Linked DNA regions of Prochlorococcus marinus CUG1416. The protein of the gene in region 1 interacts with the protein of each later gene in a pairwise test. Links are inferred from orthologs where the notes say so. Each region holds a gene or a part of one and is shown on either strand. Other genes may lie near its edges.

Region 1 (8,126 bases):
GGTAGATAAATAGTACCTTCTCCATCAACTTGAACTATGCTGTTTAGATCTGTATATTCTCTTGATATTAGAATATTCAACGTGTCACCTGGACCAACGATATAATCGTTAGCTGGAAGTTGTTTTAGATAATCAGAAGTTATTGAATTATATGTTTTTTCTTTTTCAAGATTTATAGAGGATAATAAAGGTAAATTGCTTCCTAAAAAACACAATCCGAAGGAAAGAAATAGGAAAAATTTAATTCTCAAATTGAAATGTGAGTACTTTATATCATTATAGCGCAGCCAATAATCTTAGATCTTTTAAGTTTTTTTATATACATGACTATATTTTTCGCCAAACAGCTAAAAGTTTTCCCTGCAAGATAACTTCTTCTTGGTTCAATTGAATTGGCTCATACGCATTGTTAGCGGCCTCTAAAAATATTTTATTATTTCTTTTAAAAAAATATTTTAAAGTTGTCCCTAAACCTGGAACTAATGCTGAAACAATAGTTCCGTTTCTTACACTAGATGAATCATTAATTGGCTCCATTAGAACCATATCTCCATCAGCGATACAAGCATCTATCATTGAATCACCATTAACACTGAGTGCAAAAACATTTTTCTTTGTAAGCACATCTGAAATATCTAAATTTTCATTAACATCGCTATAAGTTTCAATTAGACCACCAGCAGCTACAGAACCTAAAATTGGTACTCCTTCAACAATCTCATCAACTATTTGCATTGTTCTGGCTTTACCTTCTTGCCAGGAAATATATCCTTTGTCTTGTAAGTGCTTTAAACGACTTTGAATTGGAGCAGGAGATTTTAGCCCCATTGCTTGCATCATCTGTCTGATTGAAGGACTATGTTGGAATTTTTTCATATAATCCTTTATCCATCCATACAGCTCATGCTGAGCAGCTGTTAAATCATTTTCTGAAATTTGGACCATTAAAACAAATGTACTCTAATACATTTGTACCTTTTATCATATCATCAGGCAAGTTTTTATTGGAGTAAGCATGCAAGCAATGCCTGTTGAGCATGCATTCTGTTCTCTGCCTGATCAAATATTCTACTGTTTTTGCTTTCAATCACTTGATCTGTAATCTCTTTTTCTCTGTATGCAGGAAGACAATGCAATACAATCGCATTTACAGCAGCTTTCTTTAGCAAATAATCGTTAATACAAAAGTCCTTAAAATCTTTATCTTTTTCTTCTTTTTGATTTTCTTCCCCCATTGATGACCAAACATCGGTATATAAAACGTTTGCACCTGAAACCGCAGAGATTGGATCATTAGTTATTTTTAACATCTCCGTATTATTAGTTATATCTACTGACTTTTTAATTATTGATGAATCTGGTTCGTAACCTTTTGGACAAGCTATTCTAATCTCTACTCCCAATAGAGCACCATTCAAAATAAGGGAATTAGCTACATTATTACCATCACCAATAAAAGTTATAACCACATCTTTAAGTTCTCCAAATTCCTCTTTAATGGTAAGAAAGTCAGCTATTGCTTGGCATGGATGCTCTAAATCTGTAAGAGCATTTATTACTGGCTTTGTTGACCATTTAGCGTACTCTTCTAAATTAGATTGATTAAAAGTTCTTACTGCGATTGCATCACAATATCTACTTAAAACTCGTGCAGTATCTTTAATTGGCTCACCTCTATTTATTTGTGAAGTTGTAGGATTTAGATCAATAGTGGTTCCTCCAAGCCTAGACATGGCAACTTGAAAACTGACTCGTGTACGTGTGGAAGATTTATCAAAAATTAATCCCAAAACTTTATTCTTAAGATTAATATTTAGATCTTTATTTTTAAAGCTTCTTGCAATATCTAAGATTTGTATAGCTTCTTCTTTTGTCATATCTAAGCTTGACAAAAAATTCCTACTAGCAAGCTTTTTTGGTTTAATCATCAATCCCTATCTTGTGAGCCAATTCTACTATGCGGGCATTTTGCTTTCTGCTAAGAGATTTTTGAGATCCTCCCCTTCTATAACTTCTTCTTGGAGGATTTTTTGAGAAATCGATTCCAGAAGAGGTAAATTATTCCTCAAAATATTAAGTGCAGTTTCATGCGCATCATCAACTAAATCTCTAACCTCTTTATCTATTGCTTGAGCAGTAGCATCACTAACAGATCTCCTAGGATTATTACCATTACCTAGAAACTGACCGCCACCTTGTTTATCGTAAGCAAGCGGGCCAAGAATATCACTCATTCCAAATGTACCAACCATTTGTTCCGCTATATCGGTTGCTCTTTGTAAATCATTTGAAGCTCCCGTAGTAATCTTTCCAAAAACTACCTCTTCAGCAGATCTTCCTCCAAGAAGTGTAGCTATTTGTCCTTTTAATTCTTCTTTTGAATTTAAGAATCTTTCTTCAGTTGGCAATTGAAGAGTATAACCAAGTGCACTCATACCTCTTGGTACAATAGAAATCTTTGCAACTTTTGAACCTCCAGGCATAAGGTGACCAACTATTGCATGACCAACTTCGTGATAAGCAACGACTTTCTTTTCATCATCTTGCAAAACACGACTCTTCTTTTCCAAACCAGCAACAACTCTCTCTATCGCTTCACTTAAATCTTGTTGTTCTACACTTTTTCTTTTGGCTCTTGCTGCAAGTAAAGCAGCTTCATTTACCATATTAGCTAAATCAGCTCCTGCGAATCCACTAGTAGCTTGAGCAATTGAATCTAAGTCAATTGAATCTGCAAGTTTAACTTTTTTTGTGTAGATCTCTAATATGGTTTTTCTACCTGATAAATCTGGTCTATCAACTAGAACTTGTCTGTCAAATCTTCCTGGTCTTAAAAGTGCCGCGTCAAGCACTTCAGGTTGGTTTGTGGCGGCTAATACTATAACTGGTTTATCTGCGGATGCAAAACCATCCATCTCAGTAAGAAGCTGGTTTAGAGTTTGTTCTCTCTCATCGTTACCTCCAACAACTCCCATTGAACCAGAACGACTTTTACCAATAGCATCTAGTTCGTCAATAAAGATAATGCATGGAGCTTTTTTCTTGGCCTGTTCAAATAAATCCCTTACTCTTGCTGCACCTGCACCTACAAAAAGTTCAACAAATTCAGAACCAGAAATAATAAAGAAAGGAACTTCTGCTTCACCAGCAACAGCCTTTGAAAGAAGTGTTTTTCCAGTTCCTGGAGGTCCTACAAGAAGTACACCCTTAGGTATTCGTGCTCCTATATCTGTATATCTTTCTGGCTTTTTTAAAAAATCGACTATCTCTGTTAATTCGTCTTTGGCTTCATCAACTCCCGCAACATCGGCAAATGTTACTTTAGATTCATCATCGGGTACATAAACTTTTGCTTTACTTTTAGTGAAACTTAGTGCTCCTTGAGCACCTCCGCCCCCCATACTTCTTCTAGCAAAAAATTGTAAAACAAGTATAAAAATTAATGGTGGCACAACCCAACTTAAGATTGTTGAAAAGATATTAGGCTTCTTTGGAGGAGCAGCAGCGAATTCCACCCCTTTACTTTCTAACCTTTGTGGGAGGTCCATATCAAATATTGGGGTTGTCGCCAATACTGAAGGTGCACCTTCTTCAGCTCCATTTAATTCATATCTTATTTGCTCTTGTGTTATGTATGCTCTCTTAACTTCCCCATCATTCACTTGATCTATAAATAAAGAGTAAGGAACCCTAGGGATTTGCATATTTTGATTCGGAAAGAGGCTACTAAAAAGAAGTAAGGCTCCTACACCTATCAAAATGATATTTACTATTCCAAATCTTTTATTAGGTTGATTATCGTCTTGTCTTATTGGCATGATTGTTATCAATTTTGAACTTATTATAAACTAAACGAAAAGCTTCCGTATCTGTTTTGTTTTTTTGGGTAAGAACCGTACGGTACTATGACCTATAGAAATAAGTATGAAAATTAATTTTCAAATGAACTCTTAACGCAAATATCGTTGCCAATCAAACTAACCTTAGAATCGCTTAATTTAATAATTTCATTCATTTCTCTAAATTCAAAATCTCCAAAGGGGTTCGTACTATTTTCTCCACCTAAAATTTTTGGCGCAATAAAAGTAATGATTTCCTGAATGCAATTAGATTTAATAGCTGCGGTAGCCAATCTAGGGCCACATTCCCACAAAACTTTATTACATCCTCTTTCAGATAGTATTTTTGAAATTAACTCTGGATTATCTGATGATACCTTTTCAACTTCCACACATTTCGGAATCCTTGCAAGGTAGCTTTCATTTGCTGAAGAAGAATCATAAATAACTATAGTTTTTGCCTTATTACAATCCCAAAGATTAGATTTTGAAGGGAGATCTAAACTTTTTGTAAAAACAACTCGCAGAGGCTCAGGATTTTTTGAACCTCTAGTAGTCAAAAGTGGGTTGTCTCTTCTTAATGTGTTTCCACCAATGATTATTGCATCAAATTCTGCTCTAAAAGAGTGAACTAATGACCTTGATTCTTCATTAGTAATCCATTTACTTTTTCCATTTTTTAAAGCTATTCTTCCATCAATACTCATTGCCCATTTAAGAACACCAAAGGCCTTTTTAGTAATATTCCTATGAATGAAAGCTTTATTTAATTCCAAAGATTCTTTCTTACATAATCCTAAGTGAACTTGTATTCCAGCTTCTTTTAGCAGCTTAATACCTCTACCAGAGACTCTTTTATCAGGATCTTCAATAGAGATATATACTTTTTTTATCCCAGAGGATATTACCTTATCTACACATGGAGGTGTTTTACCTTGGTGACAGCAAGGTTCAAGATTTACATACATTGATCCTTCTTTAGCATCTTTTTTTAAATTTTTAAAAGCCATTGCCTCAGCATGGGGCATCCCAGCCTTGTAATGAAATCCTTCTGAAATAAGGTTTCCATTCTTATCAATTATTACTGCTCCCACCCTAGGGTTAGGACTAGTTGTATTTTTGCCTAAAGAAGCCAAAAAAATTGCTCTTTTCATCCATTTTGTATGACTTACATTTTTTTCAGACATCTCAAAAATCAAATTCAGTTTATTGATCTCCACTCTTTAACAACAAAGGGAGGAACAGGTAACTCAGAAAAAACTCCTGACAAAGATAATCTTAATGGTCTATTTTTATCTAAATTTTTAATCAATTCATCAAGATCAAATTCTGCAGCAGCTTGTCTTCCATCATTTGCTAATTCCATATTAAGTAATGTTTTATCATCTAAAAGCCACTGTTTCCTTCCTGATTCAACACTCAAGTCAGTAGGATGATCAATCCTAAGATTTCCTGGATATCCTATTACTCTCAAGATCAATTTATCTGCAAAAAGAGGTGATTTATAAGCTACTAATTGCCAAGTTTCATAGTCCAAGTCCCTTAAAAACTCACTACTAGCATTTATTAATTCCCCATTTATTTCTATTTCTGCAACTTCTGCAGATACTTTTAATGGGTTAAAAATAAAGGATAGTAGTATAATTAGAGTCAAAATTCCTTTTGTAAAAATATTTTTATTTGATTTTGTAATTTTCTTCATTTTCAGAATCCATTAGGGCATCTAGAGTTACAGCTGTTCTTACAATAGCTTGGTACCTTTTAATTATTTTACGATTTTTTTCTATAACTCGAGATAAATTCAAAGTGTCTTTTTCAGAATAGCTAGATGTTAAATCGTTAGAATCTTCTTCAATAAACTCAAATTCACTATCTTTATTAATTAGAGTTAACAATAAATCATGTAATCTCTTTCTTCTTTCTGACAATTAATTTACTATGATAACTCGAACAATAATAAGATAATTTAATAAAACATTCAAACAGTTTAGTTCCTTTTCATTAAATATTGATGACTGAAGTTTATAGAAAAATACATGTCTTAGGTATTAATTCATATGTATTTGAAGATTTACCTCCCAAATTACAAGATCTATTTATAAACACAGAAAATATTGCAGTTCCCAATTCATATTTTGAAGAAATTAAATCATGGAACAAAAATGGTTTAGAAAAAAAGAAATCATTTTTTTCGAGCAACAGTAATAACGAACTTGTTAACTGGCTTAGATATCAAAAAACTGATGTTATTTTAATTTCGAGAGGAGATCCACTTTGGTTTGGAATTGGGAGAATATTACTAGAAAATTTTTCAAAAGATGAATTAAGTTTTTACCCTTCAAATACTTGCATTCAATTAGCATTTAGCAAGTTAAAGATCCCATGGCAAGATACTATTAATGTAAGTGTTCACGGCAGAGATTCCACTAAGTTAGTTGAGGCTCTTAAAGCAAAGCCTTCAAGTTTGGCTATTATTACAGATTCAAATAACAAAAGTTTAGAAATAATCAAAAAAAACTTATCAGAATTAAATCTGATTGACTTCTATGATTTTTGGCTCTGTGAAGAGATAGGCTTTGACAATGAAAAAATAAGAAAATTAAATCTTAAAGTGTCATTGCCCTTGGATATATCAAGTTTGAACATTGTTGTTCTTACAAAAACAAAGAAAAATTATTCAAAGAATAATCTCCCTCTTTTCGGCATCAATGACAGTTTTTTTAAAACTTTTGATGATAGACCAAATTTAATAACTAAAAGGGAGGTTCGCGTTCAAATCTTGGCAGATTTAGAGCTGCCGAAAAATGGTGTCATTTGGGATATAGGAGCAGGTTGTGGGTCAATTGGTTTAGAGGCATTAAAATTAAGGCCTAGTTTAGATTTGTTTTGTATCGATAAAAGGATTGGATCAAAAGCATTAATACGAGAAAACTCAAAAAGGCTTGGCGTTAAACCAAAATTTATTTTTGAGGAAGACATAATTAAAACCTTGAACACTAGAAATTTAAGTTCTTTTGGAAAACCTAATAGATTAGTAATTGGAGGATGTAAAAAAAAGACTAAACTTGAAATTATTAATTCCCTGGCTCAGGATATGAGCATTGGAGATATTATCGTTATCCCAATTATTGACATTCAAACTATTAAAGAGTTGAAAGAGGAATTAGAAGATAAAAATTTCAAAACAAATTTAAATTTAATTCAGACCCATAAAAGCTTAAGTATCGCTGAGGGAATGAGATTAGAACCAAATAATCCTGTTTTTCTATTAAAAGGAAAAAAATAAATTTAAATAGTTGTTATTTGTTAGGTTTAGCCACATGGGGTAAACCCCAACCTAGTTTATTTCTAAGAACCTGGAAAAATTCATGATCTTCAAGTCTAATAAACTTTACTGAGTGTTTACTTTTTCTTATTAAAACTCTATCTTCAGGCCAAACATAACAACCAGCATTTCCATCAACAACCATTACTAACCTTTCAGGAGTTGCAGGGAAAACAGTTACTGGCTCCGAATCATTAAAAACCAATGCCCTAGACGCCAATGAATGTGGGGCAATTGGAGTTAGTTGCACTACTGGGCAATCAGGCGTAATAACTGGGCCTCCAGCACTTAGAGAATAGGCTGTAGATCCAGTTGGAGTAGATAAAATTACTCCATCAGCTGAAATATCTACAGGAGCATGTCGCCCTATAGAAATCTCAAAATGGCACATACTTGTCAGAGGTTCTCTATGCAGAGCCATCTCATTAAGGCAGAGAGACTCCCATCTCCTCTGATCATTTCTCATTACACTAACAATAAAGCAAGTTCTTTCTTCAATATCCCAATTACCAGATATGATTTTATCTATTGCCTCATCAATATTGGATAAATAAGCTTCTGCAAGAAAACCTAAATGACCAGTATTTATTGTAAGGATTGGAATTTTAGCAGGTGCTGTTTGCCTTGCTGCAGAAAGCACTGTTCCGTCTCCGCCAAGAACTATTGCAAATTCCATTGACGAGTTAAACCCCTCGGGGACACAATTCGTATACCCCAAAGGACGAACATGTTGATCAGGATTGGCGAATCCAACCATTCCACCAGAGCTACTAACTCTTAAAACTTCAAAATTGGAATTTTCCAATTTTTTCTGAACAGAACTTGCGGTTTGAACAGCCAGTTCTTTCCCATCATTAACAATTAGCCCTGCTTTACGTACCAATCAAACAACAAAAACTATGACTATATTAAACTAATTTGTTGGACAATCCTAATTTAAATTTTCAATTTATTAGAACTGT
Region 2 (8,187 bases), on another replicon or contig:
TTGAAGAAGATGCAACTTTATTAGGTCATCTACTCTTTGTGGGTAGTGAAATAGCTAAATCAAAAAATTTAACAAATTGGAGGACAGTAATTAATACTGGAGCAGAATCAGGACAAACGGTTTTTCATTTACATATTCATTTTTTATCTGGAAGAAAAATGAATTGGCCCCCAGGTTAAAACTCTCGAAATCAAAGTATATGGGTTATAAATAAGAAAAAAGCAAAATGAATACACCAGATTCAATAAAAACAGAATCCAAAAATTTATTAAATTTAATCTCAAAAAATTGGGAAGAATTAGATGATTCCCTCAAAACTAAGTTAAAAAAAATTTGGAGGGTTTTAACTTATAAATGGCAATTACAAATTTTATTAAATTTACCTTTTCTACTATGGTGGGCATTAGATAAATCTTTTACAAAAGTACATGAGTTTGATGCAACAATATTGAATTACTTAAATTTACCTGACTGGGCACTTTCATTTATTGGCTTTGGTCAATAGACTTCTAAAAGATATAATTTATGTTATAAAATTTGTCGAGTAATGAATAAAGCCGTTAAAAATAAATCAAAACTACTTTACCAATTAAGAAAATTAAGGAAGTTATCCCAGCCATTTTTTCTCCCCATAGATCAATGTAATGGATTTCAATTCATTTGGCTTTTGATTTCTCTTTTATTTTGTGTTGGTGGAGTAGTACTTGTTGGTCTTACAGGAATAATCAGTTTTTTTGAAAGCTTTCAACCAATTTTTCTTGAAAAGTATTTCGGCGGCGTAGTAAATACTGTCAATTCAATTTGGGCTGGTGGCTGGGGATTGCTTTTCTCTGCCTTATTTTTAATTGGGTCAGGGAGCTTTTTCAGCTTAAGACGGCAATTAAAAAACCGTAGATGGTTACATTGGTTATTCCTTGCGATAATTGTATTAATGCTTTTAGCTGTAAACGGAATAAACGCAGGGATAGGATTTATCGCAAGAGATTTAACAAATGCTTTGGTAGAAAAACAAGAAGCTGGATTTTATCGGATTTTAGGGATTTACGCTTGTTGTTTTGCTGTTGCTCTACCAATACGTGTTTCTCAAATATTTTTCACATATAAATTAGGAATAATTTGGAGAGAATGGCTTTCAAAAAGTTTAGTCAAAGATTATATGACTAATAAAGCTTATTACCAATTAAATCCAAATGATGAAGAACAAACTGATGTAGATAATCCTGATCAAAGAATCACAGATGATACCCGAGCTTTTACCGGACAAAGTCTGTCTTTTACATTAGGTATTTTTGATGCATTACTAACATTTTCTCTTAATATTCTTATTTTGTGGAGTATCAGTACATCACTTACCTTTTCTTTATTTGGTTACGCTGCATTTGCAACTTCTATCCTTCTAATTGCTGGTAAAAATCTTGTAAAGATAGACTTTGATCAACTCAGATACGAAGCAGATTTTCGATATGGCTTAGTACATATTAGAGATAATGCTGAATCAATAGCCTTTTACTCTGGGGAGAATCCTGAACGAAGTGAAACTGAAAGGCGATTAGGAGAAGTGGTGAGAAACTTTAATTTACTGATTATATGGAGAGTAATAATTGACGTCATGAGAAGATCAATTAATTATGCTGGTAATTTCTTTCCATATTTAATAATGGCAATCCCTTACTTTAAAGGTGATATTGATTATGGGCGCTTTATTCAGGCAAGCTTTGCTTTTGGAATGGTTGAAGGTTCGTTATTTTTTATTGTTAATCAAATAGAAGAACTTGCAAAATTTACTGCTGGGATTGGCAGGTTAGAAGGATTCCAATCAAAAGTCGAATCCATTAGTCAAACTAGTCCTACAAGTAATCAAAACGTCATTTCAGATTATCCCTCAATTATTATTAATAATGCTGATCTTTCCCCACCAGGATCAAATAAAACAATAATTAAAAATTTAAATTTGAGCATCGACAATAATCAATCACTTTTAGTTGTAGGACCTTCTGGATGTGGAAAAACATCTTTACTAAGAATGATTAGTGGTTTATGGGAACCCGACCATGGAGTAATAAAAAAACCAAAAATTGGCGAATTATTATTCATACCTCAAAAACCTTATATGTTACTGGGTTCTTTAAGGGAACAATTATGTTATCCCACAGAAGTTAAGAAATTTAGTGATGAACATCTTACTTCTGTACTTCATGAAGTAAATTTAAAAACCTTAGTGGATCGTTACCCTAATCTTGACATCAAACAAGATTGGCCAAGAATTCTTTCTCTAGGCGAGCAACAAAGATTAGCTTTCGCAAGACTCTTACTAAATTCCCCAAGATTTGCAGTACTTGATGAGGCAACAAGTGCTTTAGATATTGACACTGAAGAAAAACTATATGGTTTACTAAAGGAACGAGAACTTTCTCTTATTAGTGTTGGACATAGACCTAGCTTAAAAGATTTTCATGAAAACATTTTAGAATTAAATGGACAAGGAGACTGGAAATTATTGACTTCTGATAAGTATAATTTTAAGGATTAACAAAAAAAAAATGAATTCTAAAGAAGAACAAACAAACTCAGAGGTTAATAATTTAGAGAATGATAGTTCCATAGAAAATCTACAAGATTCAAATTACATCAATGAAAAAACTAGAGATAATAAATCAGATGAAAAATCAATAGATATTGAAGATGAATATAAATTCGGATGGAGTAGTTATTCTGAAATTACTAATGGAAGATTTGCAATGATCGGATTCCTGGCAATAATACTAATTGAATTATTTAGTCAACAATCGTTTTTAAAATGGGCAGGAATCTTATAACTAATCATCAAATCTAGAACTATTATCTCTAGGTTTCCTCTTATTTGTTCCAACGGTATATCTACCATTTTGGTTATTTGCACTTGATCTAGTTGAAGAGCTTGGTCTCCGAGTCTCACGAGTCTTTTTTGCTTGATTAGCATCTTTGAATGAAGCATCTTCTACTTGAGCCGTTGAAGTTTGCTGCCTAATAGGAGATCTTGTCGGTTTCTTTCTTAACGGAGAAGAATCATCAGGATTAGACATATTATCTTGTCTCGAAACTCTACGATTAATTTTGGGTCTTGATCCTGTTTTAACTTCATTGCGAGATAAGTTTCGTCTCTCACCAAAATTTTTTCTTTCTGATTGATTAGTATTTCTGTCTTCAGGATTCTGTCTTCTTCTTATAGGTTCTTCATTTACAAACTGATTTGCTTCTCTTGTAGATGGCCTGCTTCTACTTGCAGCAGCAGAAGGTATAGCTCTTGAAACATTTCTCCTACGAGATCCTCCCCCCTCCATATATTCTTCTTCAAATTCCTCTTCTTGAGGTTTAAATCTTCTTGATGGTCTTTCGACTTCTTCAAACCTATCATAATCGTCATTAAATCGACCTCTAGAATTTCTGGGCACATCAGGAATAGAATCATCATCAAAATAAGATGACCTTCTAGCTTGATCAGTAGCAACACCCCTCAATCGCACACTTTCATATGCGAAAAAAACTGTAGTTCCTGCTAACAAAAACTGACCAAACTGAAGAATAGGATCTAATCTCCAACCTTGAAAAAATAATATTCCCCCGCATAAAAGACCTATAGCTGCAAAGAAAACATCATAATCTCTTGCTAATGCAGGTTTAAAAGACCTTAAAAAGTAAAGTCCGCCTCCACATACCGCTAGAACTATACCAACAATACTGGCCCAATTGAGACTAGCATTGACCACATTCTTTCTCCAAAATTTATTTTTTAAAGGGAGACATAATTCACCCTATATATATAGTGTACTTAAAACTTCTACAAAAACTAGCGTCTACCAGTAGAAGTACGATCAAGAGAGTCTTTCTGACTAACAAAAATCAAAAATGAAGCGGCTGGAATAACGATAAGTAAAGCGGCTGCTATAAAACTACCTATCATTCCAACTGCGGAATTATTGGCAACTTCAGCAGAAAAATCTGCAGCTAGTAATAAATTTGAGATTTGAAGCACTTTTTAAATATTTAATTCTCAATTTATAATACGAATTAAATACGATTCAATGGGTTATTTATTAAGATGAATTAAATAATTGTGATTTCCTTGCTTGAAAACGCTCTCCAAATTTTAGATGTTAGTTTAGGCATTTCTCTATCATATCTAACTATAGTTTTTTTAATAAGATTAATTCTTACTTGGTACCCAAAAATTGATTTAAGTAAAGGTTTTTGGTTATTAATTTCGATACCATCAAGCTCTATCCTAAATTTAACAAGAAAATTAATTCCCCCTATAGGAGGAGTGGATGTAGGCCCCGTCATTTGGATTGGGGTTATAAGTTTTTTAAGAGAGATTTTAGTTGGTCAACAAGGGCTTATAAAACTTGCATTGTATAGACATATTTCATAGATATTGTTTAATGATGCCTTTAGTAATTTGGTAATAACTCTTCTTCTACATATTTAGTATGTATCTTCCCTTCCTTAAACTTAGATTTATTCAGTAAGGTTAAATGAAAGTTAATTGTTGTTGGAATACCAGTTACTGCGCATTCATTTAAAGCCCTATTCATACGTTTAATTGCAGTATTACGATCTTTTCCCCAGACTATTAATTTACCAATTAAGGAGTCATAGAATGGAGGTATTTCATAACCAGTATAAACATGACTATCGACCCTTACACCAGGTCCACCGGGAGGAAGCCAACCAGTTATTTTCCCAGGTGATGGTCTGAAATTATGAGAAGGATCTTCAGCGTTGATTCTACATTCAATCGCATGACCATTCAAGTGAATATCATCTTGCTTAAATTCCAAGTTTGCTCCGCTTGCGATTTTAATTTGCTCAGCTATTAAGTCAACCCCCGTAACCATTTCAGTAACAGGATGTTCAACTTGAATCCTAGTATTCATTTCCATGAAATAAAAATTATCATTATCAACTAAAAATTCAACTGTACCAGCTCCTTCGTAACCGATACTTTTTGCAGCAGCAATTGCTGCATTTCCCATTTTTTTTCTTAGTTCAGTATTAATTGCAGGGCTAGGAGACTCTTCCAATAACTTCTGATGTCTTCTCTGAACTGAACAATCTCGCTCTCCTAAATGCACAACATTACCAGATCTATCTGCCAAAATTTGAACTTCTACATGTCTTGGCTTCTTTATAAATTTTTCCATATATAGACCGTCATTACCAAAAGCTGCTTCTGCTTCACCTTGAGCTGCTTTAAACATTTTTTCAAGATTATCAGCGTTTTCAACCAACCTCATACCTCTTCCGCCTCCACCAGCAGTGGCTTTGATAATGACCGGATAACCTATATCATCTGCCAATTTATAAGCCTCATTTACATTTGATAACAAGCCTTTACTTCCAGGTACTGTTGGAACTCCTACTTCTTCCATAGTTTCTTTAGCTGTAGATTTATCTCCCATAGATCTAATAGCTTTAGGAGATGGACCAATAAAAACTATGCCATGATCGTTACACATCTCAGCAAATTTATCATTTTCAGCAAGAAATCCATAACCAGGATGTATAGCATCAACTCCTCTCGATGTTGCGGCAGCAAGTATATTTGGAATATTTAAATAACTCTTATTACTCAACGAGTCTCCAACACAAACCGCTTCATCAGCAAGCTGAACATGCAATGCTTTTTTATCTACAGTGCTAAAAACTGCTACTGTTGCAATACCTAGTTCTCTACAACTTCTAACTATTCGTAAAGCTATTTCTCCACGATTAGCAATTAAAACTTTTTCAACCATTATGAAAATTAAATTGAAGAAATGAAAATGACTTAAAATAAAAAATTGTTTGCCAAAGTATTTAACAAAATTTTTTTAGTGATCAGAGTACATTTTTTACAATACAACCTTGACCGTTATATATGTATAAATATTTGTTTTATGCAATAGAAAAATAATGCATAACATTAAAAAATTATCTCTGAGAACTACATCCTTATTTCATTCAATAATGTATGATATTTTTAAGGTTTAGGCACCCGCCGGTGCTCGAAAACCCTTTGCGGACGTGGCGGAATTGGTAGACGCGCACGTCTAAGGAGCGTGTGGCTTAGGCCTTGCGAGTTCAAGTCTCGCCGTCCGCATTTGATTTATTCTGGTTTAACTGCAATGAAAAAAAAATCACCTGCAGTAGTTATAGTTTCAAATGGGCCTGGTGAATTATCTACATGGGTAAGACCTGTAGTGGATGAACTTAACCAAATAAATAAATCTCTATGTTATGAGGATAAACTAGATTTCTCTCTTAGGTTAGTACTGGTTCCTTGCCCAAATGCCACTGGTAAAGAATTTACAGTTGCAAATTCATGGAATAAATTCGAATTAATTACAAAATCAAACAGTTTTTGGAAATTATTAATGAAGCCATGTTCTTTTGCAAATTGGCCAAAAAAAGGAATAGTAATTTTCCTTGGTGGGGATCAATTTTGGAGTATTTTACTAGCTAAAAGATTAGGTTATCTAAATATCACATATGCTGAATGGGTTGCAAGATGGCCTCAATGGACAAACAAAATTGCAGCTATGAATAAAAAAGTAAAAGATTTGATTCCTAAAAGATATAAAAGTAAATGTCACATAATAGGCGATTTGATGGCAGATATAAAGTTAAATAGTGAAATATCATTAAAAGATAAAGAAAAACGTTATGTTGCCCTGTTGCCTGGTTCAAAAAAAGCCAAGCTCTCTATTGGAATTCCTTTCTTCTTAGAAATAGCAGATCATATCGCGAAAATAAATCAAAATATAAATTTTATAATCCCAATTGCCCCAACCACCAATAAAAGTGAATATTTATTCTTTCAAAGTGAGAGAAATCCTATTGCAAAATATTACTCATCAAAAATTAAAACAATTAAAAGCATCAAAGATTCCAGTTTTGATTATGTAATTGAGACATCACAAAATACAAAAATTTATCTAATAAAGAAACATCCTTGTTATGAAATATTAAAAGAATGTGATCTAGCCATTACAACTGTGGGTGCAAATACTGCAGAATTAGCAGCAATTTCTCTTCCAATGTTAGTTGTTCTACCAACTCAACATTTAAATATGATGAATGCCTGGGATGGTATTTTTGGAGTAATTGGAAAAATTTCATTCATAAATAGATTTCTAACATTTATAGTTAAATATTTCTATTTTAAAAAAAAGAAGTTTTTTGCTTGGCCAAATATTAAATCAAAAAAAATTATTGTCCCAGAAAGAATAGGAAATATTTCGCCCAAAGAAATTGCAAGAGAAGTATTATGTCTTATTAAAAATAAAGATCAATTGAAAAGTATTAGAGAAAATTTACTGAAAGAAAGAGGTAATAAAGGTGCTTCAGAAAAACTTGCTGATATAATTTTTGATTTAATAAAAAACCTTTATTAATTACCAAGGATCGTCGATTTCAAATTTTTCTGATTTTTTATTATCTTTCACTAAAGTTTTTTCTTCCAATGGTTCAATATCTAAAGTTTCTATTGCATTTTGAATTGGTCTTTTAGATGCCAAATTAGTATTTGATTTTTGCTTTTGTGTAAAATCAATATTTTTTTCTTCATCTATTTGATTAACAATTGTTTGATTGTCGATCTGACCAGAGTAATCATTCTCCATATAAAGCTTTTTTCTATTATTGATTTCTTCTGAAGAACTCTTTATTTCAACATATTCAAGTTCATCTTCATAATCATCTTGTTCAACAACTTCTTCTTCATATTCCTCAACTAAATTATTTTGTTGTTCTAAATCCGAACCAGACAGTAACTGATTCTCAACTGGTACAAGATTTGCTGCGTATCCATTTGCTTCCCTTTCATCCCATGAAGAACCTCCTACTCCAAGTTTCTCAAGTAGTCCACTACTTAATTGATTTAATTTCTCTTCTGCACCTTCATAAACAATAATCCTATCAGTACCACTACTTACTATTTCCTCAACAGGAATTTCCCAAGTACTTAAAACTCCCTCACCTAAAAGGGGCACGCCAACTGCACCCATGACAAGAGAAATCAAATCCCCAGTCTCAATATCAAAAGAAAACCCAAGCACTCTACCTAAAAGTTGTCCAGATTCTGTAATCACTTGACAATTAATTACCTTTCCATATCTTTCGGGAGAAAAACCTGAACTCAACGAATCTAGGGAGTCGACTAATATGACA

Evidence for each region.
Region 2: the proteins of ribD (region 1) and accC interact in binary tests that used the Escherichia coli proteins (3 or more experiments, as listed by UniProt). The link is inferred for Prochlorococcus marinus CUG1416 from one-to-one orthologs.

Annotation. Positions count from the first base shown.
Region 1 is NZ_JAAORM010000005.1:163,882-172,007, forward strand. Bases 2,980-5,907 are described here. They hold ribD (bifunctional diaminohydroxyphosphoribosylaminopyrimidine deaminase/5-amino-6-(5-phosphoribosylamino)uracil reductase RibD), read right to left. Parts: upstream 5,027-5,907; coding sequence 3,932-5,026; downstream 2,980-3,931. Other genes in these bases: ftsH (ATP-dependent zinc metalloprotease FtsH), read right to left, coding at 2,980-3,818; HA146_RS07095 (DUF3122 domain-containing protein), read right to left, coding at 5,041-5,541; HA146_RS07100 (hypothetical protein), read right to left, coding at 5,516-5,767; cbiT (precorrin-6Y C5,15-methyltransferase (decarboxylating) subunit CbiT), read left to right, coding at 5,851-5,907. Outside these bases: HA146_RS07070 (polysaccharide biosynthesis/export family protein), read right to left, coding at 1-251; transcriptional repressor LexA, read right to left, coding at 328-945; argF (ornithine carbamoyltransferase), read right to left, coding at 1,002-1,928; more of ftsH, read right to left, coding at 1,956-2,979; more of cbiT, read left to right, coding at 5,908-7,125; HA146_RS07110 (NAD(+) kinase), read right to left, coding at 7,139-8,047; pheS (phenylalanine--tRNA ligase subunit alpha), read right to left, coding at 8,117-8,126. UniProt on the Escherichia coli protein: Converts 2,5-diamino-6-(ribosylamino)-4(3h)-pyrimidinone 5'-phosphate into 5-amino-6-(ribosylamino)-2,4(1h,3h)-pyrimidinedione 5'-phosphate.
Region 2 is NZ_JAAORM010000001.1:69,803-77,989, reverse strand. What follows is about bases 3,602-6,590. They hold accC (acetyl-CoA carboxylase biotin carboxylase subunit), read right to left. Parts: upstream 5,775-6,590; coding sequence 4,428-5,774; downstream 3,602-4,427. Other genes in these bases: HA146_RS00350 (glycosyl transferase), read left to right, coding at 6,144-6,590; HA146_RS00365 (YggT family protein), read left to right, coding at 4,103-4,408; psbX (photosystem II reaction center protein PsbX), read right to left, coding at 3,827-4,012; HA146_RS00375 (Ycf66 family protein), read right to left, coding at 3,602-3,746. Outside these bases: HA146_RS00395 (histidine triad nucleotide-binding protein), read left to right, coding at 1-179; HA146_RS00390 (hypothetical protein), read left to right, coding at 227-505; HA146_RS00385 (ABC transporter ATP-binding protein/permease), read left to right, coding at 548-2,530; HA146_RS00380 (chlorophyll a/b-binding protein), read left to right, coding at 2,541-2,816; more of HA146_RS00375, read right to left, coding at 2,817-3,601; more of HA146_RS00350, read left to right, coding at 6,591-7,412; HA146_RS00345 (PRC-barrel domain-containing protein), read right to left, coding at 7,413-8,187. UniProt on the Escherichia coli protein: This protein is a component of the acetyl coenzyme A carboxylase complex; first, biotin carboxylase catalyzes the carboxylation of the carrier protein and then the transcarboxylase transfers the carboxyl group to form malonyl-CoA.